2 regions of the Mesorhizobium sp. P2_E10 genome follow, and region 2 is predicted to be linked to the other one. Evidence: riboswitches for the same ligand, from Rfam matches in the RefSeq annotation. Region 2 holds a riboswitch; the other holds the start of a gene.
The links. A riboswitch is a leader RNA that binds a small molecule or an ion and turns the genes downstream of it on or off. The one in region 2 is predicted to bind S-adenosylmethionine.

Region 1 (3,409 bases), on a different contig from region 2:
CGCCGTGGTTTTTGTCGACGACGTTGACCACAAAGCTACGGACGTTTTGGGATAGGCAAAGACTACCGCTTCAGCAGGAACACCGCTTGCTGGCCGAAGAAATTCCAGAACCACCATGGCATCGACAGGCCGATCTTCTGGCCGTTGGCGTCGAGCGCGGTTGCCTTTTCGACCGTCGCGCCGAGTTCGTCGCAGAGATTGACGAAGTCGCGGATGGTGCAGAAATGGATGTTGGGCGTGTCGTACCAGGAATAGGGCAGGTCCTTGGTCACCGGCATGCGGCCATTGAGGAACAGTGACAGCCGCACCCGCCAATGGCCGAAATTGGGGAAGGAGACGATGGCGCGGTTGCCGATCCTGAGCAACTCGTCGAGCACCAGCTTCGGGTTGCGGGTCGCCTGCAAGGTCTGCGACAGGACGACGAAATCAAAGCCCTTGTCGGGATAGAATTCGAGGTCCTTATCGGCGTCGCCCTGGATGACCGAGAGGCCGCGCGCCACGCATTCGTTGACGCCACGCTGCGACAGTTCCAGCCCGCGACCGTCGACCTGCTTGCTGTCCTGCAGCAATTCCAGCAGCAGCCCGTCGCCGGAGCCGACATCGAGCACCCGCGAGAGCGGCGGGATGAGATCGGCGACGACTTCGAGGTCGACGCGCTGGGCGCGGTTGACGCTCATGCGCTGAGCCCCCTTGCGCGGGCGGCAGAACCGATGAAGCCGTTGATGGCAGCGAACAGTTCCGGTTCGTCGAGCAGGAAAGCGTCGTGGCCGCGGTCGGTGTCGATCTCGACGAAGGATACGGACGCGCCGGCGGCGTTCAGGGCGTGCACGATCGATCGGCTCTCCTCGGTCGGGAACAGCCAGTCGCTGGTGAAGGACACCAGGCAGAAGCGTGTTTTGGTGCCGGCAAAGGCGTCGGCCAGCCGTCCGCCATGGTCGGCGGCGAGATCGAAATAGTCCATCGAACGGGTCATGTAGAGATAGGAATTGGCGTCGAAGCGGTCGACGAAGGTCATGCCCTGATGGCGCAGATAGCTCTCGATCTGGAAGTCGGCATCGAAACCGAAGGTCAGTGCTTCACGGTCCTGCAGATTGCGGCCGAACTTCCGGTGTAGCGCGGCTTCCGACAGATAGGTGATGTGGGCGGCCATGCGCGCCACCGCCAGCCCCTTTTCCGGGCGCGCGCCAAAGTCGAAATATTTGCCGCCATGCCAGTCCGGATCGGCCATCACCGCTTGCCGGCCAACCTCGTGGAAGGCGATGTTCTGCGAGGAATGGCGGGCGCCGGTGGCGATCGGAAGCGCCGAGAAAACGCGCTCTGGATAGCTCGATGCCCACTCCAGCACCTGCATGCCGCCCATCGAGCCGCCGAGCACCGAAAACAGCTTTTCGATGCCGAAATGGTCGACCAGCATCAATTGCGCGCGCACCATGTCGCGAATGGTAATGATCGGCAGGTCGAGCCCGTAGGGCTTGCCGGTGGCGGGATTGGTCGAGGCGGGGCCGGTGGAACCGAGGCAGCCGCCGATGACGTTCGAGCAGATGACGAAGAAGCGGTTGGTGTCGATGATCTTGCCCGGGCCGATCAGCACTTCCCACCAGCCGGGCTTGCCGGTCACCGGATTGGTGTTGGCGACATGCTGGTCTCCGGTCAGTGCGTGGCAGACGAGGATGGCGTTGGAGCGGGCATCGTTCAGCGTGCCGTAGGTCTGGTAGGCGATCTGGAACGGCGACAACAGCGTGCCGGCGTCAAGCTTGAGCGGCTTGTCGGCGCCGAAACGCAACACCGGGCTCGACGGTGCGTCGGCCTCGTTGTTGGTTTTTGCAGCGCGCAGAGCGGCCATCACGTCTCTCTTACATCGGTCGTCCGGCCGGTCGCGGACAACAAAAAACCGGCATTGCCGTCGCAAAGCCGGTTACAGGATGCAAACGGCCCTTTAGCAAGTTGTTTAACGTGGCTGCAAGCCGACCGGCCAAATCACCACGGAACTGTTGCGTCCTTCTAGAACTCGCGCGGCCCGACGTCAACGGCCAGCCGTCCGCACCACTGCCACCTCTCGACATTCCGGGCCACGGCTTGTATTTCCGCTGCGGCTTGCCGGCGGAAGTGTTCTCGCCAGCCGAAATACTCTCGACGGATATTGCGAAGATGAACCAGAGACCGGATCAGGCACGTCCAACCCCGCGCGCGGGCATCATGGACATCGAAGCCTATGTGCCGGGCAAAAGCACGGCGCCCGCCGGTGTCGCCAAGGTCCACAAGCTGTCGTCGAATGAGAACCCGCTCGGGCCATCGCCGAAGGCGATCGAGGCGGCGCGCGAGATTGCCGGAAAGCTCGACATCTATCCCGACGGCACCGCCAGGCGGCTGCGCGAAGCGATCGCCGAAGTGCATGGCCTCAACCCGGCAAACATCATCTGCTCCAACGGTTCCGACGAGATCCTCGGCCTGCTGGCGCAGACTTATCTGGCTCCCGGTGATGAAGCCGTCATCACCGAACACGCCTTCATGGTCTACAAGATCTACATCCAGTCGGCCGGCGCCGTCCCGGTTGTGGTCAAGGAAACCGACGACCGCGCCGACATCGATACAATCCTCGCGGCCGTCACGCCGCGCACGAAAATCGTGTTCCTTGCCAATCCCAACAACCCGACCGGCACCTATGTGCCGTTCCAGGAGGTGCGCCGCCTGCATGCCGGCCTGCCCAAGCATGTGCTGCTGGTGCTGGACGCGGCTTACGCCGAATATGTCCGCCGCAACGATTATGAAGCCGGCATCGAGCTGGTCGGCAGCGCCGAGAACGTTGTGATGACCCGCACCTTCTCCAAGATCGGCCTTGGTGGTGCCAGGATCGGCTGGATGTACGCCCCGATGCACATCGTCGACGCGATCAACCGCATACGCGGTCCCTTCAACGTCAACGCCACGGCGATCGAGGCCGGCATTGCCGCGATCCGCGACCGCGACCACGTCCAGCGCAGCGTGGCGCATAACGAAACCTGGTTGGCCTGGCTGAGCGAGGAATTGACCAGGCTTGGGCTGCGGGTGACGCCGAGCGTCGGCAATTTCGTCCTCATCCACTTTCCCGAGGACAAGGCGCATTCGGCCGCAGCGGCGGACGACTATCTGGCAGCACGCGGCTATATTTTGCGTCGCGTTTCCGGCTACGGCTTTCCCAACGCGCTGCGCATGTCCGTCGGCACCGAAGAGGCCAATCGCGGCGTCATTGCCGCTCTTTCGACGTTTCTGAAAAGTTAGAAAAAATGACCGCACCGATGTTCGAAAAGATCGCACTGGTCGGCATTGGCCTGATCGGCTCGTCGCTGGCCCGCGTCATCCGCCGCGAAGGCCTCGCCCGCCACGTTGCTATTTCGACCCGCAGTGCCGCGACGCTGGCGCGGGCGCAAGA
Region 2 (3,409 bases):
GCTCTGTGTCTTCCAGGCGAACCGCGATGCCGGCCTGCGTCTCGGTGCCCTTGATGTCGCCGATCATCTTGCAGCAGCCGTTGCTCGCCTTCTTCATCCAGTCGACCAGCACGAACTTGTCCGAGATGACGGCATCGAGGCGGCCGTTGGTCAGATCGGTGATCGCTTCTTCCTGGGTCGGATAGAGCTTGGCCTCGGCGCCGGCCTTGCCATAGACGTCCTGGGCATAATCGGCCTGGGTGGTCGACGCTTGGGCGCCCACCGTCTTGCCGGCAAGTGCCGCCGCTTCAGTCGAGGTGAGCTCGCTGTCCTTCAGGGCCACCATGGCAAGCGGCGTGGTGTAATATTTGTTGGTGAAGGCGACCTGTTTCTTGCGTTCCTCGGTGATGCTCATCGAGGCGATGATGGCGTCGAACTTCTTGGCCTGGAGGGCAGGAATGATGCCGTCCCAGTCCTGCGTGACGATCTCGCACTCGACCTTCATCTGCGCGCAAAGCGCATCGGCGATGTCGATGTCGAAGCCGACGACCTTGCCGTCCGGCGTGATGGTGTTGAACGGCGGATAGGCACCCTCGGTGCCGATCTTCAGTTTCTCCGCGGCCTGTGCCGAAAAGGAGCCGGCAGCAATGACCAACATGGCGGCGCTTGCCGCCGATAGGATCCATCTCGAAATCCGCATTCTTGTTCCCCTTGCAGTTAAGTCATCATGACGGTCGGCACAGCCAAGCATGGCGCGCCGGGTCAGGCAAGGTCTCACGGTGACAAGGAAGATCAGCGCGCGGCGCGGAAATGCTTGGACAGCTTCAGGCCTTGCGCCTGGTAGTTGGAGCCGAGATCGGTGCCGTAGAGCGCCTGCGGCCGCTTCAGCATGTGCTCGTAGACCAGCCGCCCGACGATCTGGCCATGGTCGAGGATAAACGGCACTTCGTGGCTGCGCACTTCGAGCACCGCCCGGCTGCCGGTGCCGCCTGATGCCGAATGGCCAAAACCCGGATCGAAGAAGCCGGCATAGTGAACGCGGAATTCGCCGACCAGCGGATCGAAGGGCGTCATCTCGGCGGCGTAGAGCGGCGGCACATGCACCGCCTCGCGCGACACCAGTATGTAGAACTCGTCGGGATCGAGCACCAGTTCGCCAGCGCCGCGCTTATAGAGCGGCTCCCAGAAGTCGACGACATCCTGGGCGGCACGCTTGTCGACATCGACAAGGCCTGTGTGATGCTTGCCGCGATAGCCGACCAGCCCATCCTTGTCGCCGTCGAGATCGATCGACAGCGCGATGCCGCCGCCGGAAATGTTGGGCGGCTCGGTGGCCACCAGCATCTCGGCGCGGTGCAGTTCGCTCAGCTCAGCCTCCGACAGGAGCGCATTGCCGGTGCGGAAGCGGATCTGCGACAGCCGCGAGCCGGTGCGCACGACGATCGGGAAGGTGCGCGGGCTGACCTCCAGGTAGAGCGGACCGTCATAGCCGGCGGCGATCTTGTCGAACTCGTGGCCGCGATCGGTCATCACCCGGGTGAAGATGTCGAGCCGTCCGGTCGAACTCTTCGGGTTGGCCGATGCGGAAATGTCGGCAGGCAGCGCCAGGCCTTCGAGCAGCGGCACGATGTAGACGCAGCCGGTTTCAAGCACCGCGCCTTCGGCGAGATCGATTTCGTGCAGTTTCAGCCGATCGAGCTTTTCGGCGACCTTGTGGCCCGGCCCGGGCAAAAAGGAAGCGCGCACCCGCCACGCTTTGGCGCCGAGCCTGAGATCGAGGCTGGCCGGCTGGATCTGGTCGGCATCGAGCGCACGCGGCGACTTCAGCGCGCCCGACTGGAACAACGCGGAAATATCCTGATCGGGAAGAATGCCGGTCTGCCGCAAAGCTGGCTCCGCTTGAAGGCCGCGACTCTTTTTTTGTCGCAGGTTCTTGCCGCAAAACCGTGTAACACTTTTGCGGAACCTGCTTGGTACAAACCTCTTAATCAAGCCGGGAATTGACGCAAGCGCGGTGCAGGTCTAAAGGGTCGTTATCCCGTGGTGATTTGGCCGGTCGGCTTGCAGCCACGTTAAACAAGTCGCTAAAGGACCGTCGGGCCGCAAGGCCGTATGGACCGGTTGCGACTTTCGCGGCCGGTTTTTTTGTGTCTGGAACAAAAGCGATGAGCACCAAGAAGCGTAACTGGAAGCCTCAGACAGCACTCGTGCATGCAGGGACCTTGCGTTCCCAATTCGGCGAAACGTCGGAGGCGATGTACCTCACCCAGGGCTATGTCTATGAGACGGCGCAGGCAGCCGAAGCGCGCTTCAAGGGCGAAGAGCCGGGTTTCATCTATTCGCGCTACGCCAATCCGACCGTCGACATGTTCGAAAAGCGCATGTGCGCGCTTGAAGGCGCGGAAGACGCGCGCGCCACCGCGTCCGGCATGGCGGCGGTGACCGCAGCCCTTCTGTGCAGCGCCAAGGCCGGCGACCACATCGTGGCGGCGCGCGCGCTGTTCGGTTCCTGCCGCTGGGTGATCGAGACGCTGGCGCCGAAATACGGCATCGAGGCAACGCTGGTCGACGGCACCGACATCGCCAATTGGGAAAAGGCGGTGAGGCCGAACACAAAACTGTTCTTCCTGGAAAGCCCGACCAACCCGACACTGGAAGTGATCGACATCGCCGCAGTTGCTGCGCTCGCCAATTCGATCGGCGCGCGGCTGATCGTCGACAACGTCTTTGCCACCCCCTTGCAGCAGAAGCCTTTGCAGCTCGGCGCCCACATCGTCGTCTATTCGGCGACCAAGCATATTGACGGCCAGGGACGCTGTCTCGGCGGCGTCATCCTGTCGGACAAGAAGTGGATCGACGAGAACCTGCACGACTATTTCCGCCACACCGGCCCCAGCCTGTCGCCGTTCAACGCCTGGACGCTGCTGAAGGGCCTGGAGACGCTGCCACTGCGCGTGCGCCAGCAGACCGAAAGCGCCGGCAAGATCGCCGATTTCCTGGCCGGGCGGCCGGAAATCGCCCGCGTCATCTATCCGGGCCGCGCCGACCACCCGCAGGCGGCGGTCGTCAAGAAGCAGATGTCGGGTGGCTCGACGCTGATCTGCCTCGACGTCAAGGGCGGCAAGCAGGCGGCCTTCGCCTTGCAGAACGCGCTCGACATCGTGCTGATCTCCAACAATCTCGGCGATGCCAAGAGCCTGATCACCCATCCGGCGACGACGACTCACAAGAATCTGAGCGACGAGGCGCGCGCCGAACTCGGCATCGGGCCGGGAACGCTGAGGCTCTCCGTCGGCCTCGAGGATGCGGACGATCTGCTCGCAGATATCGAGCAGGCGCTGAAGTCGGCAAAATAGGCTTCGCCCGATACGACAAGGCGCGGGCGCTCAGGCGCCCGACGGCGTCTCTTCCAGTTCGGCTGCCTTGGTGC

Region 1: another riboswitch for S-adenosylmethionine. It lies ahead of metX (homoserine O-acetyltransferase MetX); the one in region 2 lies ahead of AC1D0N_RS04425 (O-succinylhomoserine sulfhydrylase).

The regions. Positions count from the first base shown of each region.
Region 1 covers NZ_JBFUEK010000006.1:357,976-361,384, forward strand. Annotated here, with positions in the region: gene metW (methionine biosynthesis protein MetW) at 63-677, opposite strand; gene metX (homoserine O-acetyltransferase MetX) at 674-1,843, opposite strand; SAM riboswitch at 1,917-1,994, opposite strand; gene hisC (histidinol-phosphate transaminase) at 2,149-3,258, shown strand; gene AC1D0N_RS18975 (prephenate/arogenate dehydrogenase family protein) at 3,264-3,409, shown strand, end outside.
Region 2 covers NZ_JBFUEK010000001.1:914,656-918,064, reverse strand. Annotated here, with positions in the region: gene AC1D0N_RS04435 (ABC transporter substrate-binding protein) at 1-679, opposite strand, end outside; gene AC1D0N_RS04430 (2'-deoxycytidine 5'-triphosphate deaminase) at 772-1,866, opposite strand; SAM riboswitch at 2,010-2,087, shown strand; gene AC1D0N_RS04425 (O-succinylhomoserine sulfhydrylase) at 2,145-3,335, shown strand; gene AC1D0N_RS04420 (ceramide glucosyltransferase) at 3,366-3,409, opposite strand, start outside.